DNA from 4 places in the Jeotgalibaca sp. MA1X17-3 genome. Region 1 is predicted to be linked to each of the others. Evidence: predicted binding sites of a transcription regulator. Region 1 holds the regulator's gene; each other region holds the start of a gene.
The links. Region 1 encodes NrdR, which represses ribonucleotide reductase genes. Its sites were predicted from a motif close to ACACNATATATNGTGT; they were not measured.
Positions count from the first base shown of each region.

Region 1 (6,213 bases):
AGATTCATACGATTGAACGAAGAGGAAAATATTTAATCTTTTTGTTAGATCATTGGGCTATGATTTCTCATCTACGGATGGAAGGGAAATATGAAGTTACGAGTAGGAAAGAGGAATATAAAAAGCATACGCATGTTGTTTTTCACCTTACAGATGGAAGAGATTTACGTTACTTGGATGTCCGCAAGTTTGGTCGCTTTACATTAGTTCCAATTGACAAGCAAGACGAATACGAACCTATTAGAAAACTAGGGCCAGAACCAACACCAGAAAGATTTTGTACAAGTGATTTTCAACAGACCCTGTCTAAAACTAGACGAACGATCAAAGCGGCCATTTTAGATCAACAAGTTGTTGCGGGAGTTGGTAATATTTATGCAGATGAATCCCTTTTTGAAGCACGAATTAATCCACTCAAACCAGCAAATACATTAACAAAAATAGAAGTCAAACAGTTACATGATGCGATCATTGATGTAATTGGTCGTGCCGTTCAAGCAGGTGGATCTACGATACGAACGTATAAAAATACACTAGGCGAAGCAGGCGAGTTTCAAGTATCCCTTCATGTATATGGAAAAAAGAATGAAGCATGTCCTCGTTGTGGAACACCAATTGAAAAAATAAAAGTAGCTCAAAGAGGAACGCATTTTTGCCCTCAATGTCAACCATACACTCCTATTGATAAGGAGGGGACCCCTCTTTGACATTTATACTTGGATTAACTGGTGGAATTGCTACAGGGAAATCAACCGTCGCTAACTATCTGGCAGAACAAGGTATTCCTGTTGTAGATGCGGATGTTGGTGCAAGAGAAGTTGTCAAGCCGCATTCAGAAGGTTTACGAAGAATAGTAGAAGCATTTGGTGAAGAGATCCTTTTGGAAGATGGTTCTTTAAATCGAAAACGATTAGGTGAACTTGTTTTCTCTCAAGAAGAAAAACGACACATATTGAATTCGATCGTACATGTTTTGATACGAGAATGGATCCAAACAAAAACGAAATTACTCACTGAAGAAGGGATTCCACTTATTGTCTGGGATATTCCACTATTGTATGAAACAAACTATCAAATAGATTGTGATCTAGTTATGGTAGTGTACGTGCCAAAAGAATTGCAAATCCAAAGATTGATGAATAGAGATAAACTTACGCTAGAACAAGCTGAAGATCGAATCCACACTCAAATGCCAATAGAAGAAAAAAGAATAAAAGCCAATATTTTGATTAATAATAGTGGAAGTATTGAAGATACATATCTCCAATTGGATTCTTGGCTGAAAGAAAATGCTAGCTTACTGGAATAAGCAAGGAAATAGACTTTTTTGGCATGGAAATATGCTATACTAACGTTAATAAAACCATGTAGAAAGGGGTCGAAAAGATGCAATGTCCTAAATGCCAGTACAACGGTTCAAAAGTTGTAGACAGCCGTCCGGTGGAAGAAAGTAATTCTATTCGGCGCAGAAGAGAATGCGAAAAATGTCATCATCGGTTTACGACCTTTGAGAGAATTGAACAAACGCCACTCCTCGTTATCAAAAAAAATGGAACACGTGAAGAATTTAATCGAGAAAAATTGTTACGTGGCTTAATTCGTTCTTCAGAAAAGCGTCCAATTGCTTTGGAGCAGTTAGAAGATATCGTTTCCCAAGTAGAAAAAGAAATTCGTGCTCTAGGAGAAAATGAGATTCCTAGTATGGAAATCGGAGAATATGTGATGGATAAGTTGGCAATGATTGATGATGTTGCTTATATTCGTTTTGCTAGTGTATACCGTCAATTCTCAGACCGAAAAACGTTTTTAGAAGAATTAAAAAATATGGAAAAGAAAATGAATGGTGAACAACCAGAAAAAGAACTTCCTAAAGAAAATAATGAAAAAGATTTACCATTGAATGAAGAGGGTCGTTAGAAATGAGTTATCCGTGGAAAAGTTTGAGTCCAAAAGACTCTTTCTTAATTCAACAAAATTGTTTTATTACTGATATAGACAAAAAAATAATAACGTTCCTCTACCAACCAATTATTGGTTCTCATGCGTATAGCCTTTATATGACCCTTCTTTCCGAGGTAGATGAACACACATCACGTAGTAGAGAACATTTACATTCGGAATTATTTTCTCTTCTGGGAATGGGAATTCCTGAATTTTACCAAGCGAGGGTTCGTTTGGAAGGAATTGGTCTTTTAAAGACCTATATGCAAGAAGGCACAGACAAAGAGTATGTCTATGAACCTTGTCCTCCCGTAAGTAGCAAACACTTCTTTGAAGATGATCTTTTACGTCTCCTATTACTCGATCGAGTGGGGGAAAGAAAGTTGTTGGCCTTGCAAGAACGATTTAGTATTCAAAAAAGAAATCAAAAGAACTTGAAAGACATTACGAAATCATTTTTAAGTGTCTATGATTTTTCAGAAAACTCTTATCAACAACAGGGAGAAATTTCTCAGAATCATTCAGAAAGTGGTCTGCAATTGATTGGCTCTCAACAAGGGAACGTACCTCAAATTCAAGAAAATTCCTTTGATTTTTCTTTTTTAGAACAACTTCTAGAAAAAGAATATTTCAGCGAAGGAGCCCTCACAAAAGAGTTGAAGAAGACAATTACAGTGCTGCATACCTTGTATGGAATTGATGAAATGGGTATCTCATCCTTTGTTCTTCGTGCTACTAATTTAGAGACCGGCATTGTAGATAGAAAAGAATTAGAGAATGAAGTTGCAGAAGCTTATGGTAGGAAAGGGTCTTCCGGTCATAAAGTACAAGATAAAGTTGAAAAAGAAATTGAAAAAACTAAATCAAAATCAGTTGACCGCAAAGCAGAACTTAAAAAATCTGGGTATACAGAAAAAGAAATCAAGTTAATTAGCATGAGTGAACGATTTAGTCCGATTGAATTTATTACTGATATAAAAAATCAGAAAAAAGGAACGGTAACGGCTAATGAAAAGAAACTATTAAAAGTTCTTCTTGATGAACATAGTATTAGTCCAGCTGTTTTAAATATGTTGATTTATTATATGTTAGTGATTCAACAAAAACCTACAATGAGCAAAGGGGTAGCGGAGGCAATTGCTAATGATTGGACTCAATCTAATGTGGAGCTACCGGAACAAGCGATTGAAAAATCAAAACAATTTGTTGGAGAGAAAATAGCTAGTGCAGAACGTAGACAAGAAAAACGTTCTACTGCCACTTATTATGGTAAAAATGTAGTTCGAAAAATTGAGAAACTACCGGAATGGGCTACGGGAGAAAATGCTGTTCATTCAGAAGAGTTACTCCCAGATGACGTACAAGAAAAATTAAATGAACGCTTGAAGAAGTTTAGAGATGCTGGAAAGGCAGGAGATAAATGATGGACCATGTTGGAAAGGGATTTCGAAAGTATATGAGTGATCCCAAAATTAGTAAACAATATCAAGAGATGATTGAGTCGGTTCATGCAGATCCAGCCATCCAAGCATTTTTTGATGAGCATCAAGAACTCCTATCTCAAGAAATGATTTCAAATAGTTATTCAAAATTATATGAATTTTTAAATGAGAAAAATAAATTGGAACAAGGGAAAATCGGTCAAAATCCTGGATATGAGCCTCATTTAGCTTTAAATGCTGGATATATCGATGTAGTTTACCGACCGACCGCTGAAACCATTAAGAAAGAAAAAGAAAGAGAGTTACGTGGACGTATTCAATCGATTAACGTTCCCAAAGATGTTCGTTCTGCTACGATGGATAAATTTTTAAAGACGAGTGATCGTATGGAGGTATTAGACTTTGCATTTGATTTTATTGAAAGCTATGCCGATCAACCCCATGCCCATCACCGTGGAATGTATCTTTATGGACCTTTTGGAGTAGGGAAAACATACTTACTAGGTGCGATTGCCTATGAACTTTCTCTTCGAGGACATCTTACAACCTTGATGCATTACCCTACTTTCACTCAAGAGATGAAAGCTTCCATAGCGGATAATTCCGTTTCTGGAAAATTAGATGTTATCAAAAAAGCAGAAGTATTAATGCTAGATGATATTGGAGCAGATATTAACTCTACTTGGGTACGAGATGAAGTATTAGGAGTTATTTTACAGTATCGAATGCAAGAGGAGCTACCTACTTTCTTTTCTTCTAATCTTAATTTTAAAGAATTAGAAGAGCATTTCCGAGTAGGGAATCGTGGAGAAGATGAGCCGATTAAAGCAAAGAGGTTAATGGAGCGCGTTCTGTATTTATCTAAACAAGTTAAAATGACCGGGAAAAATCGTCGTTTACAAGAGTGATCCTTGCTTTTTGATCACGTTAATGGTTTAATAGCTATATTAAAAACAAAACAAATCAATGAGAAAGACACCCATAAAAAGATTTCATTTAAAGAGAGGGATGGACGGCTGAGACATCCTAATGTACTTTTTATTGGACCACTTTTGAGAGACTTTTTGAAGAATATAAGGAATAGAAAAGTCCGGGCTGCCCGTTATAGCGACTAAGAGAGTCAATTTTTTTGATGATTTATATATCAAAAAGAAGACTAAACTTTGGGTGGAACCACGTACATTACGTCCCATTTCTGAATGCAATTGTATTCAGAAATGGGATTTTTTTTATAAAAAAATAAAGGGGTAGAGAATTCGATGTCAGAAATAGAAATTACATTTCCAGATGGAAACAAGAAAAGTTTTGAAAAAGGTAGCAGTGTTCAAGAAATTGCACAAAGTATCAGTAAAAGCCTAGCTAAAAAAGGTTTAGCAGGTAAATTTAATGGAGAATTGATCGATTATCATCAAGCGTTAGAAACAGATGGTGATTTGGAAATTATTACACCAGAGCATGAGGATGCATTAGGAATCTTGCGTCACTCTACCGCTCACTTGATGGCACATGCCTTAAAACGACTTTTCCCTGAAATTCATTTTGGAGTAGGTCCAGCTATCGCAACTGGTTTCTACTATGATACGGATAAATCTGAACAACTTACTGAGGAACAACTTCCATTGGTAGAAAAAGAAATGATGAATATTGTAAAGGCTAATTATCCTATTGTTCGTGGAACCGTAACACGAGAGGAAGCATTAGAATTATTTAAAGAAGATCCTTACAAAGTTGAATTAATTAATGATTTACCAGAAGACGAAGTTCTGACTGTATATACGCAAGATGACTTTACTGATTTGTGTCGTGGTGTCCATGTTCCTACAACCGGCCGTATTCAAGTATTCAAACTACTTTCATTAGCAGGAGCATACTGGCGTGGAATTCAGATAATAAAATGATGCAACGTGTCTATGGAACAGCTTTCTTCAACAAAAAAGATTTAGCTGAATTCTTAAAAATACGAGAAGAAGCAAAAGAGCGTGATCATCGTAAACTTGGAAAAGAACTAGACTTATTTATGACGAACTCGACAGTTGGACAAGGGTTACCTATTTGGCTACCTAAAGGAGCTACCATTCGTCGTACGATTGAACGATATATTGTTGATAAAGAGATTAGCTTAGGTTACCAGCATGTCTATACGCCTATTATGGCGGATGTGGAGCTTTATAAGAAATCAGGACATTGGGATCATTATCATGAAGATATGTTTCCACCGATGGATATGGGAGATGGTGAATTACTCGTATTGCGTCCAATGAACTGCCCTCATCATATGATGGTTTACAAAAATGATATACACAGTTATCGGGAATTACCTATTCGAATCGCTGAATTAGGAATGATGCACCGTTATGAAAAGAGTGGTGCTCTATCTGGACTGCAACGTGTTCGTGAAATGACTTTGAATGATGCTCATGCATTTGTACGTCCGGATCAAATCAAAGATGAGTTTAAACGTGTAATCGAATTGATGCTTGGGGTTTATGAAGATTTCGATATTACAGATTATCGTTTCCGTCTAAGCTATCGTGATCCAAATAATACTGAAAAATATTTTGATGACAATGATATGTGGAACAACGCGGAAGCGATGCTGAAGGAAACAATGGATGAAATGGGAATGGAATACTTTGAAGCCATTGGCGAAGCAGCTTTCTATGGTCCTAAATTAGATGTTCAAGTGAAAACTGCGATTGGTATTGAAGAAACACTATCTACTGTTCAGTTAGATTTCCTTCTACCCGAACGTTTTGATCTAACGTACGTAGGAGAAGATGGTGAAAACACACATCGACCAGTTGTAATTCACCGCGGGATTATTTCTACA
Region 1 is NZ_CP090983.1:1,841,917-1,848,129, reverse strand. It holds gene mutM (DNA-formamidopyrimidine glycosylase) at 1-707, shown strand, start outside; gene coaE (dephospho-CoA kinase) at 704-1,309, shown strand; gene nrdR (transcriptional regulator NrdR) at 1,387-1,917, shown strand; gene LZ578_RS09260 (replication initiation and membrane attachment family protein) at 1,920-3,365, shown strand; gene dnaI (primosomal protein DnaI) at 3,365-4,291, shown strand; T-box leader at 4,341-4,578, shown strand; partial or broken gene thrS (threonine--tRNA ligase) at 4,643-6,213, shown strand, end outside.

Region 2 (6,213 bases), 300 kb from region 1:
TTACGTTAACCTATCTCTTTGGTTTTACTGACAAAGCTCGTGAAGAAATTGAAGGGAAATAAATAAGAGGCTAATAAAGGAGAAACAATGATAAACAAAAAAGAAAATAGATTACAGTTTCATATTGTTCCCCCACATGGACTATTAAATGATCCGAATGGATTATCTTATTTTAATGGAAAACATCATGTATTCTACCAGTGGAATCAAAATGGGACGACTCATCAAAATAAAAGTTGGGGACATGTGAGTAGTGAAGACTTTATCAAATGGGAAACTCATCCACCTGCTTTAGAGCCAGGTGATTGGTTTGATAAAGATGGCTGTTATTCAGGAAGTGCAGTAATTGATCAAGAAAAGATGTATCTATTTTATACAGGAAACGTTCGAAATGAACGAGGTGAAAGAGAAAGCTATCAGTGTCTCGCAACGTCTGAAGATGGTATCCATTTTATTAAACAAGGTCCTATTCTGGAACAACCAAAAGGGTACACAGCTCATGTTCGTGATCCAAAAGTATGGCAAGATGAAACTGGATTATGGAACATGGTATTAGGTGCACAAACCCTAAAAGAAAAGGGTACTGCATTATTATATCAATCAAACAATTTAATAGATTGGAACCTAGTGAAAGATATCGGTGAAACCCTACCTTCAATGGGATATATGTGGGAATGTCCGGATTTCATTACGCTTGAAGACGATCAAGTATTCTTATACTGTCCACAAGGATCCGAAATAGATCGTCAACCAAATGAAAATTTATATCAATCAGGATATATAATCAGAAATGTATTGGAAGATGATACATGTAAACAACAAAGCTCAAAATTCCAAAAAGTAGATTATGGTTTTGAATTTTATGCACCACAAACCTATCAAGATTCAACAAATCGAACTATTTTATATGGTTGGTTAGGCTTGATGGATCCAGAAGTCGAGAAAACATTCCCGTCTGTAAAAGATGGATATATTCATGCACTAACCATTCCACGTTTGTTAGAAGTTGTTAGAGGGAAATTAATACAAAAACCACTTCCAGAACTAAAAAAATTACGAACGGAAGAATCATTAATATATGAAAATCGGCAAGAAATTGATTTACAACTTCCAACGTTGCAAAATGAAATAGAATGTCATTGGAAAAAAATCGAAAACGTTCAGATACATATCCGGAAAGAAGTAGAACTCAGTTACGATGCGGTCAAACAAGAAATTACAATCACTCGGACTAATTGGAAAACGCAGATGATTGAAAAAAGAATAGCCCAGTTAGACCAACCGATGCATCACCTACAAATATTTATGGAACATTCAAGTTTAGAGTTCTTTGTGAATGAAGGAGAAAAAGTTTTTTCTATGAGATATGTAGCAGAGGAATCGGAAAAAGGATTTCAAATAAAACAAATAGGCACTAGAAATAATACAATCACTATATGGCCTCTTCAAACTATAGATGGAATTTTATCTTAAAAAAAAGACTAGGTGACTAATTATTGTGGTACTGATCCCCAGAAGTTTAGATTTTATTCTAACTTATGGGGGTCTTTTTATAATAAAATGAAGTGAAATATTCATATTGAAAAAGGGAACCATGCTACGAAAGTCCCCAAAGAAATTAAAATGTGTTAATATAATAATAGAAAAAAGGAGGAAATGAAGTGAAAGTTACTGAAAAACAACACTATCAAATTACTTTGCTGTATGGGACAGTTCTTTTTCTCATAGGATTCATGGGTATTATTTTCCCTGAAACTTTAAGATTCATTGCTAATTTTTGTTTTATTTTTGGAGCTACTTCTTTACTCCAAGGGTTACTTTATCTAATAAAAAATAGAAGAAAAAAAGATTCAGAAAAAGAAAAAGTATAAGATATGAATTATTTCGAGAGTGTCCAGCTATTCTAAACAAAAAAAGGACCAAACAACAATTTGTTGTTTGGTCCTTTTTCCGATTTTTTATTAGAGGCCACATTTTAGTTGTGCGCCACAGTTCGAACAAGTATTACATCCACCTAAATCTTCAACTGTACCCATACGACAAATTGGACAAGTATTCCCAATTTCATTTCCGATCGTTACATTTGTAGATTCTAAATCAATGATAGAGTCAATAAGGAATGTTTTATCTTTATTAACTTTTACTTTTTCTTCTTCTTGCTCGCCTTCATCCATCACGTTCTCTTCTGCTTTCAAAGTAAGAACTTGGGAATCACGACTGCCATCTACATAAACGGTTCCGCCTTTAGCTCCGCCGTCATAGAGACGCTCATAAATCGCTTGTACTTGGTCTACGGTATAGCCTTTTGGAGCATTTACCGTTTTGGAGATGGAACTGTCAATCCAACGTTGAATCGTCGTTTGGACATCTACGTGCTCTTCAGGAGATAAGCTCTTAGCTGTAATGAAGTAGTCAGGTAGGTTGTCGAGATCCATTTTTGGATTACGCTCGGCAACTTCCTGAACGATTTCTGCTTTTACTTCAATAAATTTACCAAGACGTCCACTTCGGAAGTAAGAAAAGCTGAAGTATGGTTCTAGACCAGTAGAGACACCGGCCATCGTTCCAGTTGAACCTGTTGGAGCAACAGTTAACAAGTGGGAGTTACGAATTCCATATTTCAATACTCCTTCACGAATGTGTTCGGGCATTTTTTTCATAAATCCAGTGTTAACAAATTTTTCACGTAATTGTTGTGTTTCTTTTCCAGTTTCACCTACTAAGAATGGGAAACTACCTCTTGTTTTAGCTAGCTCAATACTTTGTTCATAAGCCGTAACCGCGATTGTCTTAAAGACTTGATCAATTAATTGGTTTCCTTCTTCAGAACCATAACGAACGCCACAATAAATCAACATGTCCGCTAATCCCATGATTCCCAAACCAACTCGACGCTCACCCAATGCTTGTTTTCGGTTATCTTCCAAGAAATAAGGAGTAGAGTCAATGACATTGTCTTGCATATGAACACCCATACGAACCGTACGCTCTAATTTTTCAAAGTCTACCATTTGCATATCTTTATTAACCATTTCAGCTAAATTAACAGCTGCTAAGTTACAAACAGAATAAGGAGCAAGAGGTTGTTCACCACAAGGGTTTGTTGCTACAACTTTTTGTCCGTATGCTTTTGCATTCGTCATTTCATTCGCGTTATCGATAAAGAAAATACCAGGTTCTGCTGCATAAGTAGCACATACATTAATTAGTTTCCATAAATCGCTCGCTTTGATTGTACGATAGGTACGAACCGCATTTCCTTGCGCTTCCCATTCACGAACATCTCCACAATTTTCCCATTCTGTGTCGTAGTGTTTCATCTCTTCAGGAGAATAATTTTCTACGTCAGGGAAGCGAAGCTCATAGTCTTCATCATTTTTAACAGCCTGCATAAAGTCATCGGTAATACATACTGAGATATTTGCGCCGGTAAGGAATTCTGGATCTGTTACAGAATAGGTCCCACCATCACGTAATTTCATTTCAGCGTCACGAATGACAGAAGGATCAAAACCACCATTTCCAGAAATGTTTTTGTAGTTTGCAATTCCTGTATACATATTAATTTCTTTAGGTGAAAAAGGTGTGAATTTTAATTTATCATGAGCCATCATTTGAATTTGTTCATCTTCAAAGTTTTCCATGATATAACGCAAAATACGTGGGTTTTGCATTTTAGAAATAATAAATTCAACGATATCTGGATGCCAATCGGTCAACATGATCATTTGGGCTCCACGACGTGAACCACCTTGTTCTACTAAGTGGGTTAGTTTTGCAATATCATCTAACCAAGAAACAGATCCAGAGGAACGGCCGTTTACTCCACGTGCTAGTGCATGACGAGGACGTAAAGTAGAACCGTTTGTACCTACACCACCACCACGACTCATAATTTCCATGACTTGTTTACGGTGTTCAGAAATACCACCTCGTGAGTCAGGAATAAAAGGCATTACGTAACAGTTGAAATAGGTAACATCCGTACCAGACCCTGCTCCATAAAGGACACGTCCAGCAGGAATAAAGTTTTTAGCTTTTTGTTCTTCATAAAATTCTAAGAAAGCCTCTTGACGTAATTCTGGAGAAATTTCAACTTCGGCAAGACCATGTGCATTTCGCATCGCAATTTGCTCGTAGTATAATTCTAAAGGTTTATCCAGTGTAATAATAGGACGGTTTACAATTCCTTCTTCTTCCATTCCAAATGTATCAAGAGTTTGCTTGTACGCATCTGAAACTTCAATGCGAGCCGTACCTTTATCCCAATCAAGAGAAAGAATGGTACCTGTTCCTCTAGCAGGATATTTTGGGTCCTCTTTAACAGTTAAAATAACGAAGTCACCTTCGGAAAGTGTTTCTTTTTTTGTATCTTTAAAGGAATAACGATCGAGCATGACTAGTCTTGCTACTCCATCATAAGTAATTTTCATATCTTCAGTAATTGGAAAGACATGATCAAAATGTTCAATATCTTTATTTAGTTTTTCATAACCTTGCTTCAAAGTGGTTGGAATTTCAGTTGCCACTTCTATCACTCCTATCTTAAAATCGTAAAGAGAAACACTATATGTAGTGCTAAACGCTCTTTTTATTCACTATATATACTAAACCACACACAAAGAAAAAGCTAGTGAACAATTCTGTGGAAGGAAGGATATAAAAATGAAAGCACGTGACAGGACGATTTATCATTAAAAAAACCCAATATAAGAAATGTCATCTTGAATATATAGAGCGAGCAATTTTTATATAATAAAATTCTTGACATACTTCTAGGAAAAAAACACTTTATTTATGGTATGATTTTAATAACAGAAGAAGTGGAGAGGCTTGTATTTCTTCTTTATATGAACCTTTTAGAACGATAAATAAACGTAGTAAAGAAAGGTGAGGATCATCAGATGAGAGCTCGAGTAATCTATAATCCAACAGCAGGAAGAGAGCAGTTAAAAAGAAACATGGTGGAAATTCTTCAAATTTTAGAAAAAGCAGGCTATGAAACAAGTGCGTTTGAGACAACTCCAAAGCCATACTCAGCACGTGATGAGGCAAGACGAGCGGCTCTAAATCACTTTGATTTGATTGTTGCTGCTGGGGGCGACGGTACCGTAAATGAAGTGATCAATGGCATTGCTGTCTTAGAAAATCGCCCTAAAGTTGGTATTATTCCTGCTGGGACAACAAACGATTACGCTCGTGCTCTTAAAATCCCTCGTTCTGATTTGTTAGAGGCCGCAGAGATTATTGCAGCTGGACATGCCATCCCGATGGATATTGGGAAAGCAAATGATGTATATTTTATGAATATTGCGGCAGGTGGCTACTTATCAGATGTAAGTTATGAAGTTCCGATCAAATTGAAGACAATCTTTGGATACCTTGCTTATTTAGTAAAAGGTGCTGAAAAGCTTCCCAGTATTAAGCCGATTCACATGCGGATTGAATATGATGATGGTGTATTTGATGGAATTGCCTCTATGTTCATTGTCGCTTTAACCAATTCTGCTGGGGGATTTGAAACGATTGATCCAGATATGTTATTGGGAGATGGAAAATTTACACTGTTTGTAGTTAAAACAGCAAGTATTTTTGAAATACTACAAGTTTTGGCTTCTGTTTTGAATAATGGAAATCATATTAATAATCCAAATGTGCTATACAAACAAACCTCTTATGTAAAAGCAGAATCTCGGGATGGACAACGTCTCATGATTAATTTGGATGGAGAATATGGGGGAGACGATCCCGTTACTTTTGTGAACCTACAACAGCATATTTACATAATGGGAAATACTTCGGAATATGCCGATCCAATTGATTCTAAAAAGAATAAAGTGGCTTTCATTAAAGAAATGGAGACTCTTCGACCAGAAGAATTAGATGATAACAGCCTTCCTTACGATGGAATTAATTAAATGACTATCTTATCTAAAAAAAATACTTTTTATTACCGAATTAAGCTTTAAAAATGGTATAGTGTTGGTCCAACTACTCACTCAATTGACATGACAAAAAAATCAAAAAATAAAAAATTACACCACCCATAAAAGGAGAACGATATGAGCAAAGATAAAAGAAAAGCACCAGTAGAAAAAAATGAAACGTATGAAGCAGAATTTGTAGACTTAACATCAGAAGGAATGGCAGTAGCTAAAATAGAAGGATTTCCTCTATTTGTTGCCGGCGGATTACCAGGTGAAAAAGCAGTTA
Region 2 is NZ_CP090983.1:2,140,045-2,146,257, reverse strand. It holds partial or broken gene LZ578_RS10710 (sucrose-specific PTS transporter subunit IIBC) at 1-35, shown strand, start outside; gene LZ578_RS10705 (sucrose-6-phosphate hydrolase) at 88-1,473, shown strand; gene LZ578_RS10700 (hypothetical protein) at 1,662-1,871, shown strand; gene LZ578_RS10695 (vitamin B12-dependent ribonucleotide reductase) at 1,962-4,529, opposite strand; gene LZ578_RS10690 (diacylglycerol kinase) at 4,905-5,918, shown strand; gene rlmD (23S rRNA (uracil(1939)-C(5))-methyltransferase RlmD) at 6,063-6,213, shown strand, end outside.
Region 2: a site for NrdR is predicted at 4,564-4,579, ahead of LZ578_RS10695 (vitamin B12-dependent ribonucleotide reductase). Genes of this name have one in related genera too.

Region 3 (6,213 bases), 660 kb from region 1:
TAGTGATGAAAGCTGCGGCAGAAAACTTAACACCGGTTACCTTGGAATTAGGTGGAAAAAGTCCAGCGATTGTTACAAAGCAATCTGACTTAAATCAAACAGCAAAAACAATTGTCTGGGGAAAGTATTTAAATGCCGGTCAAACCTGTGTAGCACCTGATTATGTATTAGTGGATGAAAATGTAAAAGATGAGTTTCTTTCACTTTTAATTCACCATATCAAAGAGTTTTATGGAGAAAAGCCCCAAGATAGTCCTGATTACGGACGGATGGCAACTAAAAACTACGCAAGTCGAATGAACTCTTTACTGAAAAAAACAACAGGGACTCTTGCACTTGGTGGAGAAGTAGAAGAAGAAACGAAGTATGTAGCTCCAACGATTGTCGATCAAGTTAAGTGGGATGACGCACTGATGTCTGAAGAAATATTTGGTCCACTGTTACCTATTTTAACGTATGAATCTGATCTATTTACTGAGCAAGTAATCGAACCGATTAAGTCTAGAGAAAAACCTCTAGCTTTGTATTTGTTTACAGAAGAAGAACAAATAAAGGAAAAAGTACTGTCCGAACTTTCTTTTGGTGGTGGGGTGGTAAATGATACAATTCTTCATTTGACTAATTCCAGTCTGCCATTTGGAGGGGTAGGTCAATCAGGGATAGGGAATTATCACGGAAAAGATAGTTTTATCCAATTTACTCATCAAAAATCAATCGTTGAAAAAAGTAAATGGATTAAATTAGATATGCTCTATCCTCCTTATACAACTAAAAGCTTGAATTTGATTAAGAAATTTATGAAGTAAAAAAATATCTTAAAAAAGAGTATTTCGATATATAATAATTAACTTCTAAGAAAAGGTTTGAATTTTATAAAGTCGACTGTTTTCTAATGTAATTTTCATCCAAATACGATACACTAGGGATACCTCATTTAAAAGGAGTGGATGAATAGATGCAAACAGTATACACGAATTATTGGGTAAGTCGCATTGGTGACGTACGCAAAGAACACGGTAGCTACAAAAGCGAAGAAGAAGCGATTGAAGGAATTAAAGCTTGGTGGGACCTACATGGAGAAAAACATTCTGATGTAGAATATATACGTACAAATACCGGGGCACTAGAACTGATCTACGAAGATGAGAAATCCTTTTACCGTATTGAAAAAAGAGAAATAGAAGGCAAGTTGCCAACGAGAAGTTACCAATTAAAAAAACCTGGAGAAATAGAAGTGCTCCGATTCAAACTAATTCTAGATGAAGAATCTTGTGTGTTTGATGAGCTAGCTGAACCATTTCGTGATCGATTGATTGTTGCAATGGCAGACAGTAAAAAAGCTCGCGATTTTGTTTACGATCGAAAAGGTCGTCCGATTCGAAAAATTAGCTAAATAAGTATGCAGCTATGGCTTCCTTAAAAGGAGGAATCCTTTCTTATGAAGAAGAAAATTATATTATCACTTCTAGTAATAGTAGGACTTTTATCATATGGATTCTACTGGGCATTTTTTGATATGAACCGACTGCCAGAAGGTGAATTAATAGCTGATGTTTCATCACCAAAAGAGACTTATACAATAAAGGCTTATCTTACAAATGGCGGAGCGACAACCTCGTATGCAATTAGAGGAGAGCTACATTTTAATGATTCTAATAAAAAAGCTAAAAATATTTATTGGAATAATCGAGAAGAAGAAGTAGAAATTGAATGGATGGATGATGATACCGTTCGAATTAATGGAATCGAATTAGAAGTAGAAGATGAAAAATTTGATTTCAGAAGAGAGTGAATATCTAACCCATTTTATTGAAGAAGATACCTGCGGGTGTCTTTTTTTGTTATCCTCCAAAAAATTAGTAAAATACTTTTTTAAGGTTGTATCAGAACTAATTTTGTAATACAATATATAGTGATAAAAGCATAGTTTGGTACTATATGTTGTATGTTTTGGATTTTGGATGATTTTTAAATCAAGCGAATCTTCCTACATATAATAAAAAAATGAAAAGGGAAGGGACGAGATGAGCGTGATTGTAATGGCTGGAATGATTGGGGCTGGAAAAAGCTCTTATACAGAAATGATTTCAAGACGATTAGGAACAGAGGCATTCTATGAAAGTGTGGAGTACAATCCAGTACTAGATAAATTTTATGAGAATCCAAAGCAATGGGCCTTTAGTTTGCAAATATTTTTCCTGAACGCTCGATTCAAAAGTATAAAAGATGCACTGAGTGATGACAATAATGTATTGGATCGTTCTATTTATGAAGACGAGTTATTTACACGTATTAATCACTTGCAAGGAAATATTTCAAGCATAGAAATGGATATTTATAATGATCTCTTAGCGAATATGATGGAAGAATTGAAAGGAACTCCGAAGAAGAGTCCAGATTTATTAGTTTACCTTCATGGATCTTTTGAAAAAATCTTAGCTCATATTGAAAAAAGAGGAAGAGATTTTGAAAAAGTAGAAGTAGGAGATGATCGTTATAACTACTTCAAGTTGTTATGGACAGAGTACCAAAATTGGTATGAATCGTATGATCACTCACCAAAAATTGCCATTTCTATCGATGAATTTGATATTGTAGAATTTCCAGAACAAGAAGATGTGGTTATGAATATAATTGAAAAAGCATTAGAAGATATTCGAATCCCTCTACATGTATAAGAAATGGACATCCTATAAAGGGTGTCTTTTTTTATCGTTTTTTCGGTAAAGCATTTAAGTACAAATTGCTTTTTTCATAAAAAAGAGCTATATTATAAGTAAGTGAATAAGTACACAAATAAAAAATGTTTTAATGTTTTTCAGTGAACCACACATTTAATGAGGAGGAATAACATGGAAAAAGTGTTTGTAAGTCCGTCTAGATATGTGCAAGGGAAAGGTGTTCTCAAATCAGGAGTACCCTATATTAAAAAATTAGGGAAGACTGCATTGTTACTATGTGATGATGTTGTTTGGGACATTGCTGGTGAAACGTTTCAAGGATATATGCAAGAAGAGTCGATGAATGTAACGCGAGTGCCATTTAATGGGGAAGCATCAACAGCAGAGATTGATCGTGTGAGTGAAATTGGAACAAATCAAACAGTTGATGTTGTGATTGGACTTGGTGGCGGAAAAACGATTGATGCTGCCAAAGCTATTAGTGATCAGTTAGAGATTCCAGTTGTAATCGTTCCAACTATTGCTTCTACTGATGCACCTACATCTGCACTTTCTGTTATTTATACAGAAGAGGGAGCCTTCGAGAAGTATCTATTCTACAAATCAAATCCAGAATTAGTATTAGTGGATACGGAAGTAATTAGTAAAGCACCTCCGCGTTTATTAGCTTCAGGGATTGCTGATGCGATGGCTACTTGGGTAGAGGGTAGTGCGGTTATTAAGAAAAATGGAAATACAATGGCTGGAGGAAAATCAACATTAGCTGCAGAAGCAATTGCAAAAAAATGTGAGGAAACCCTCTTCACGTATGCATTTCAAGCAATGGAGGCTTGCCGAGCTAAGGTTGTAACCCCTGCTTTAGAAGCAGTCGTAGAAGCGAATACGTTGTTAAGTGGAATTGGTTTTGAGAGTTGTGGGTTAGCTGCAGCACATGCTATTCATAATGGGTTTACAGCTTTAGATGGGGATATTCATTCTTTAACTCATGGTGAAAAAGTAGCCTATGGAACCTTAACCCAGTTATTTTTAGAAAACAGACCAAAAGAAGTCTTGGACCAATACATTCATTTCTATCAAGCATTAGATTTACCAACGACCTTAAAAGAAATGAAGCTAGAAAATGCCAGTTATGAAGATTTATTAAAAGTAGGACAGTTAGCAACTCAAAAAGGTGAAACAATCCATGATATGCCATTTGTAGTGACGGCTGATGATGTTGCAAGTGCATTGATTGCTACCGATAGTTATGTGCGTTCATTAGAAAAATAATGATGAGTATTTAAAAATAATTAAGCATTGAATGGGTATGTATCGACCTAATTTTTTAGGAAAGATATGTGTTCATTCCTGTTTTTATTTTTATATTTAGGTTTATGTCTAGAAGGTTCTATAAATAATATTCTATCCTTGCTTTTTACTCTCGTTATTAGTAAGCTGAATAGGTACCTAGTTTGTAATAACTATAATCTAGGTATATAATTAGTTTATATTAAAAAATTTAAAATAAATAAAATGGAGGTTTTTTTAAATGAAAGTTATCGTTATTGGTTCATCTCATGCAGGCTATGAAGCTGTTCAAACTGTGTTAAAAGAACAACCAGAGGCAGAAATCCATCTTTATGAAAAGGGTACGACTGTTTCGTTCCTGTCTTGCGGGATTCAATCCTATCTAGAAGGTGTTTCAAACTCATTGGATGAATTACATTATGCCAATGAAAAATCCTATACAGAACAAGGAATGCATGTTCACACGAATAGTGAAGTAATAGATATCGATCCAAAAGGAAAATCCATCACAGTAAAAACATCAGAAGGTGAATCTACAGCAACCTACGATAAATTAATTCTTACTCCAGGAGCAGTTCCATTTGAGTTACCTGTAGAAGGAACGAATTTGGAGCAGGTCTTTTACTTACGCGGTCGTGAGTGGGCAGATCAAGTAAAAAAACGAATGAACACAGCGAAAAAGGCTGTTGTAATTGGTGCAGGCTATATCGGAATTGAAGTAATGGAATCCTTTGTAAAAGCAGGAATTGAAACAACCATTATTGACAATTTAGATCATATTTTACCTACCTACTTAGATGAAGAATTTACGAGTATCTTAGAAAAAGATCTTAAAGAAAGAAATGTACAAGTTCAAACAGGTGAAATGGTAAAAGAAATTGTTGGAGAAAATGGTGCGGTAACAAAAGTTATTACAAATAAAGGTGAATACGAAGCAGATACGGTTATGATTGCTGCAGGAATTACACCAGCAACTAAATGGCTGAAAGATATTGTTAAACTAGACTCCAAAGGCATGATTGAAGTAGATGAGTACATGCAAACTTCTGAAGCAGATATCTTTGCTGCTGGAGATGCTACAACTATTCTATTAAACCCAACACAAACGAAAGTGACCATTCCATTGGCTTCAAACGCACGTCGTCAAGGAATTGTAGCTGCTAGAAACATTGTAAAACCTACTATGAAAATGATGGGTGTTCAAGGAACATCTGGATTGTCTCTTTTCGATTATCATTTTGCTACAACAGGGGTTAAAGCAATTGATGTAGATCAATGTAAAAACGAAATTCTTTCTAGTTATGTAGAAGAAAAAATTCGTCCAGACTTCATGCACGAAGAAGATAATACAGTGAAAATGAAAATCTATTATGAAAAAGATTCCCATATTATAAAAGGCGCACAATTGATGTCTAAAAAAGATGTGATTGCTTCTATTAATACGATGGCAGTTGTGATCGAAGCAGAGTGGACACTCGAACATTTAGCTCGTGCCGACTTCTTCTTCCAACCAGAATATAACCGCCCTTGGAATTATTTAAATGTTCTTGCGATGCAAGCTTTAGATGAGACTTACGGCAGTGACCAAATGTTATTTTAATAGTAAAGGAAGAGATTGGAAATAAAATTCCTAATCTCTTCCTTTTTTATTATACAACCTTCATAATCTAATCTTTTCAGTGACTGCATCTTGAATATTAAAATATTCATGTTAAAATATTGAGATTATAATCGTTTCTAGAAGGAGGAACTATGAGGAAAACAAAGAAGTCTCTCATTATTTTTCACATCATTACTATTTTACAAGGGGTTTCTAATAATTTGGCTCATCCAGTAACACCCGCTTTTATAAATAATTTAAAATTGAGAGATTCGATGTTCGGTACTGCATATGCAAGTATGGCGTTAGGTATCTTTTTATTTTCATTATTTTGGGGAGAACTGTCATCACGAATTAAGAAGTCGACCATTCTATTAATCACATTACTTGGTTATTCTTTCGCACAATATTTATTCATGAGCTCTACTACAGAATTATCCGTAATCACTTCTCGATTTTTAGCAGGTATTTTCTCAGGTGGTTTCCAAGTTTCCCAACTCAACTATTTAGTGAGTCAAAGCAAAGCAGAAGATAGGGGATACCAATTAACCTTGAGCAGCATCTTTATAACTGCCGCAGCTACAATGGGTTATTTTGTTGGAGGATTTGTAGGTGACGTTTCTATTTTTCTAGCTTTTCAAATTC
Region 3 is NZ_CP090983.1:1,183,972-1,190,184, forward strand. It holds gene LZ578_RS05880 (aldehyde dehydrogenase) at 1-806, shown strand, start outside; gene LZ578_RS05885 (hypothetical protein) at 956-1,393, shown strand; gene LZ578_RS05890 (DUF5412 domain-containing protein) at 1,439-1,792, shown strand; gene LZ578_RS05895 (deoxynucleoside kinase) at 2,025-2,678, shown strand; gene LZ578_RS05900 (glycerol dehydrogenase) at 2,853-3,950, shown strand; gene LZ578_RS05905 (FAD-dependent oxidoreductase) at 4,210-5,568, shown strand; gene LZ578_RS05910 (MFS transporter) at 5,721-6,213, shown strand, end outside.
Region 3: a site for NrdR is predicted at 1,901-1,916, ahead of LZ578_RS05895 (deoxynucleoside kinase). Genes of this name have one in related genera too.

Region 4 (6,213 bases), 800 kb from region 1:
TTGGAACGGCATCGATACTAGACTGATCGGTTACAAATGTCAGAGCTCGTACCATTGTATCGATAGATTTTCCAAAGTCTATTGATTGCATCAATTGAACAATATTTGTAGAGCCAAGATTACAGCTAATATCGGTTCCCAATATTTCATATGTTTGATCATCTTTTATAACAGAGGGTTCTTGGATTTGTAGAATCTCACTACATAAATTACTCATCGTGATAGTTCCATCTATTGGATTCTCACGATTCGCTGTATCAATATTAATAATATACGGATAACCTGATTCTTGTTGCAACTTAGAAATTTCATTTTCTATTTCACGAGCATTTACTTTTGTTTTACGGATTTCATCATTATTAATCATAGAATCATATTCTTTACTTATATCTACATATGCAAATGGTTTACCATAAATCCGTTCCACATCGTATGGACTAAACAAGTACATATCTTTATTCTCTGCAGCTAATTCATAAAATTTATCTGGAACAACTAGACCTAGAGAAAGTGTTTTTACACGAACTTTTTCATCTGCATTTTCTTTCTTAGTAGATAAGAAGGATAAAACATCTAGATGGAAAACATTTAAGTAGACCGCTCCAGCACCGTTCCGTTGACCTAGTTGGTTGGAGTAACTGAAACTATCTTCCAATAACTTCATTACAGGTAACACTCCACTAGAGGCGTTCTCAATTTTTTTAATTGGGTCACCTGCAGCACGTAAATTACTAAGATTTACACCTACTCCTCCCCCGATACGAGATAGTTGCAACGCACTATTAATGGTACGTCCAATGCTATTCATATCATCCGTTGCTTGTATCAAGAAGCAAGAAACGAATTCTCCTCTTCTCTTACGTCCGGCATTTAAAAAAGTTGGAGTAGCTGGTTGGTAACGTTGGTGAATCATTTCATCTGCTATATTCCAAGCTAATTTTTGGTCACCATTTGCTAGGTAAAGAGCATTGAATAATATTCTTTCTTCATAGTTTTCTAAATAATATTCTCCATCATTAGTGCGCATAGCGTACTGCGTGTAAAATTTATATGCTCCCATAAAAGATCGGAAACGAAATTTTTCATTTTTTAAAAAATTTGCCAAATCATTTATGAATGTTCTAGGATATTTAGCTACAAACTCTTCTTCAATAAAATTTTCTGCAATCAAATAGTCCAATTTTTCATCTAAAGAATCAAATAAAACAGTATGAGGAATCACATGTTCTTTGAAGAAAGCTTTCACAGCTTCCTTATCTTTATGTAAAGGAATTGTTTGATTAACAGGACGATTTACTTCATTATTTAGTTTAAAATAAGTAATTTCATTAGGTTGTGTTTTAGGAAGTGTAATTGTCAATTTGATCGACCGCTTTCTTTATTAAGTTAACGTCTTCTTCATTTCCTTGGAATTCAAATGAATGTAAGAAGGGAACGTTGTAGTCATGAGCCAAATCTTTGGCTGTAAAAACAAAAAGTTTACCGAAATTTAGATTTCCTCCACCCGCTACACCTTTCAAAAAGTGCTGATTATTAGCGGTTTCTATGAAGTCATTCAAAATCTCGGTAACTTCTTTATCATAGGTAGGTGTCACAATGATATAAGGCTCCTCTACTACCTGAAACGGGTTGGCAGCAGAAAGTTCGAGTGAATCCATATTCAGCTTTTTAACAAATTTACGCGTTTGACCCGTTAAGCTAATAAAAACGATTTTCATGCCAATTGATCCAACAAATCGGGACGGAAGCCATTAAATGCTGCCATACCTTCTGCAAGGATTACAGGTAGAGACTGAAATCCTAATTTTCGAACTTCTTCTAAAGCTTCTTCAGATTCCATAATATCCTTTACTTCATAGACTAAACCTTTTTGATCTAAATATTTTTTAGTAAAGTTACATTGCATGCATGCCGGTTTTGAATAGACTGTAATCATTTGTTCTGCCATATCAATTCTCCTTTTTTCTGTCTGTTTGTTTTATAGTCCTATTTTACAAGAGAAATATATATAAGCAACTAAAAACACCATATATGTGCCTGGAAATATAAATAACACTATATGTTGTGTTCAGTTGGATTGGACCACATCCCACTTTTAAATCAAAGTTTGTAATATATTGTCAACTTTAATTCGTTTCGATGGTAGTTGTCTCTTCTTTTTTTGTATGGCATAATGATGAGGTGTATTTTTTTAGAGAGATTCTAAAGGGGGGCAATTATGCTCAAGCGTTTTTTTTATTACTATAAACCATATAAAAAATTATTCATGTTGGACTTTACTTGTGCCGTTATTGCCGCAGTTTTAGAATTAGCCTTTCCTGTAGCTGTTAAAGAAGTAATTGATACGATTTTACCTGTTGGTAATTGGAATTTAATTATTTTTGCATCCATAGCACTTTTTTCTTTGTATGCATTAAACACTGTTTTTCAATTTATCGTAACCTATTTTGGACACATGTTAGGCGTAAACATTGAAACCGATATGCGTCAGGAATTATTTACACATATGCAAAAACAACCTTTTAGTTATTACGATAACAATAAAACTGGAAAATTAATGACTCGGTTGACTACAGATTTATTTGAAATCTCTGAAGTAGCTCATCATGGTCCTGAAGATATTTTCATTACCATTATTACCTTACTAGGTGCTTTTGCTTTAATGACAACCGTACATGTGAAATTAGCAATCGCAACTGTCTGTATGGTTCCATTTATTATATTTGCTATTTCTTTCTTCAATAAAAGAATGACGAAAGTAAATACTAAAATATTTGAAAGCTTAGGAGAATTCAATGCTGGAATTGAAGCATCTGTTAGTGGGATCCGTGTTGTTCAAGCTTTTGCAAATGAAGAACATGAAGCGGAACGTTTTAAAAATTTAAACCAATTCTACCGAAAATCGAAGCTATTATTTTATAAGATGATGGGGTTTAGCTCTTCTTACAATTACTTTATGATTCGTTTAATGAATTTATTTGCACTTTTCTTTGGTTCGTACTATACAATCCGCGGAGAATTAACCAATGGAGATTTTGTTGGTTTTATTCTATTAGTAAATATTTTTGTACGGCCGATTGAAAAAGTGAATAATATGATTGAAATGTATCCAAAGGGAATTGCTGGTTTCCGACGTTTTACTGAAGAAATGGATCGTACCCCTTCTATCCAAAATAAAGCCAATGCAAGACATGTACAAGATCTAAAAGGGGATATTGAATATAAGGATGTCTCTTTCTGGTATGAAGAGTCTGAGCCAGTCTTAGATGGGATCAATCTATCTGTCCATGCTGGAGAAACGATTGCCTTTGTTGGCCCAAGTGGCGCGGGAAAAACAACTCTTTGTAATCTATTACCTCGTTTTTATGAAATCAAAAGTGGTCAAATTACTATTGATGGTATGGATATTCAAGATATGAAATTGGAATCTCTACGAAATGAAATTGGAGTAGTCCAACAAGATGTTTACTTGTTCCCAGGAACTATTCGAGAAAACATTTTGTATGGAAGATTAGATGCTACAGAAGAAGAGGTAGTCGCCGCTGCAAAAATGGCTAATTTGGATCACGTTATTTCAGCAATGCCTAAAGGGTTTGATACGATCATCGGAGAACGTGGAGTTAAATTGTCTGGAGGACAAAAGCAACGTTTGTCTATTGCCCGTATGTTCTTAAAAAATCCTCCCATTCTAATTTTAGATGAAGCTACATCTGCATTAGATACTGAAACAGAACAAGTTATTCAAGAGTCCCTACACACGTTAGCTGCTGGTAGAACGACATTCATCATTGCGCACCGTCTCGCTACTATCAAACATGCAACCCGTATTGTTGTTGTCGATGAGAACGGCGTTTCAGAACAAGGAACACATACTGAATTAATGAAAAATGAAGGTACCTATAAACGACTCTATGAAGCCCAGTTCTTACAATAATCAAAAATATCCTAGGATTATATTCCTAGGATATTTTTTTATAAAATTTAATTTTAAGTTTTTGAATATGCTAAAATTTTGCTTTATTCACATACTTAAAGTAAGCTTAATCTATATAGGATAGGCAGGTTTTCTTACGGTTTTAAATTATAGGAGGGAATAACTATGTTAAAGATTGGAATTATTACTGGAAGTACTCGTCCGAATCGTAAAAGTTTAAAAGTTGCCCACACACTTAAAAAGTGGGCTGACAAACGAGGAGATGCTGAATACGAAGTAGTAGATATCGCTGATTATAATCTTCCCATGTACAATGAACCTGTTTCTGCTGGTGCCAGTCAAGATTATGTAACTCCTGAAGCCAAACCTTGGTCCGAAAAAATTGCTTCTCTAGATGGTTTTGTCTTTATTGTTCCAGAATATAACCACGGAATTACTTCCGCCCTAAAAAATGCAATTGATTATCTTTATCCTGAATTCAATGACAAGGCTGCAGCAATCGTTAGTTATGGTTCCTCAGGTGGTGTTCGTGCTGCAGAAGCTTTACGAACGGTTCTTGCTGAGTTACAAATAGCTTCGGTTCGAACGCACATAGCAATGTCTATTTTTACTGACTTCAATGCTGAAAATGAGTTTACGCCTGCTACTTTACATGAAGACACATTCAAAAATCAGCTTGATCAATTACTTTCCTGGGGAAATGCCTTAAAAACTGTCCGTATTCATAAAAAAACAACATAAAAATAAAATACCCTTTTGCTATAAAAACAGCAAAAGGGTATTTTTTTATAGAAATACGTCGCCTTCCCATTTCCAAAGGTCTAAATATTCCATATCACTTTGATCGATTGTAAAATTAAAAATTTCAAAATTTTCTTTGATACGATCTTCATGTACGGACTTGGTTAAAGAAATATAATCTTTTTGTAGAGAGTAACGTAAAAGTAATTGCGCAATTGATTTTTTATATTTATCAGTCATATCATTAATCCGTTCGTTATCTTGCATACGTGAAATTGGTGATAACGGGGACCAAGCTTGAATCGCCATACCGTGCTCTCGACTTAAAGCTACCGTTTCTTCTTGCATTACACCAGGATGAAGACGAAGTTGATTGACCATAGGTTTGATTCGACAATGTGGAAGTAGATTTTCTAAATGTTCTACTTTAAAGTTACTCAATCCAATTGCTTTTAATTTACCTGCATCATAAGCATTTTCAATCGCTCTCCAAGTTTCAATATTTTCTTCGCGCCAATTATGTTCATGTCCTTCTACAACTGGCCAGTGAATGAGAAAGAGATCTAGATATTTTACTCCTAAGCAATTTAGTGACTCATCTATTGCTTTTTTTGTTTTTACAAATCCATGATTTGTATTATCTAGTTTGCTAGTCAAGAAAATTTCTTCGCGTGGGACCTCACTTTGTCGGATTCCTTCTCCGACTAGATGTTCATTTCCATACATCTGTGCTGTATCAATATGTCGATAACCAGCTGTTAATGCTGATTTTACACCGTTTACACATTCTTCAAAATCAGTGGTCTGCCACGTTCCATATCCTAGTACCGGAATTTCAGTACCATTTGTTAATGTTATCGTATTGTTTATATTCATTTTCTAACACCTCTTTTTTTAGTTTCTCCTATATTGTAACGTACTTTTCTTATATTTGCTTTTCAAAGAGTTTGAAACTCGAAAATAACCTATAAAGAATCTTTTTAGTCAGCATTTCTATTCGTATATTCAAAAAAACAGCTACTCTTTGTAAGAAGAGTGGCTGTTTTTAAATAGATCTTTTTATCCTTCTGTATGAACCTTAGAAATTCTTCCATTTTGTACATATACCATCAGTACTGAAATATCAGCAGGGTTTACTCCACTGATTCGACTTGCTTGAGCAATCGTTTCTGGTAGTATTTTTTTCAGTTTTTCTTTTGCTTCTGTAGCAATCCCATTTATTGCATCGTAATTGATGTGTTCTGGAATTCTCTTTTCTTCCATTTTCTTTAATTTGACAACTTTTTCAGAAGCTTTTCTGATATAACCTTCATATTTAATTTGAATTTCTACCTGATTAATTACATCACGAGGTAGTTTTTCTTCCAGTTGTGCAAAATGGTACAGACCATTATATTTCAATTCTGGACGTTTTAGTAAATCACTAAATAGGAAACCATCTTTCAATAAAGCAGAATTTTGACTAGCAAGATAATTTTGTAGTTCTTCTGTAGGTTTCAAACGAACTTTTTTCAATCGAAGAGTTTCTTCTTCTACCA
Region 4 is NZ_CP090983.1:242,376-248,588, reverse strand. It holds gene nrdE (class 1b ribonucleoside-diphosphate reductase subunit alpha) at 1-1,354, opposite strand, end outside; gene nrdI (class Ib ribonucleoside-diphosphate reductase assembly flavoprotein NrdI) at 1,341-1,718, opposite strand; gene nrdH (glutaredoxin-like protein NrdH) at 1,715-1,948, opposite strand; gene LZ578_RS01240 (ABC transporter ATP-binding protein) at 2,219-3,934, shown strand; gene LZ578_RS01235 (NADPH-dependent FMN reductase) at 4,100-4,675, shown strand; gene LZ578_RS01230 (aldo/keto reductase) at 4,721-5,551, opposite strand; gene mnmG (tRNA uridine-5-carboxymethylaminomethyl(34) synthesis enzyme MnmG) at 5,735-6,213, opposite strand, start outside.
Region 4: a site for NrdR is predicted at 2,053-2,068, ahead of nrdH (glutaredoxin-like protein NrdH). Genes of this name have one in related genera too.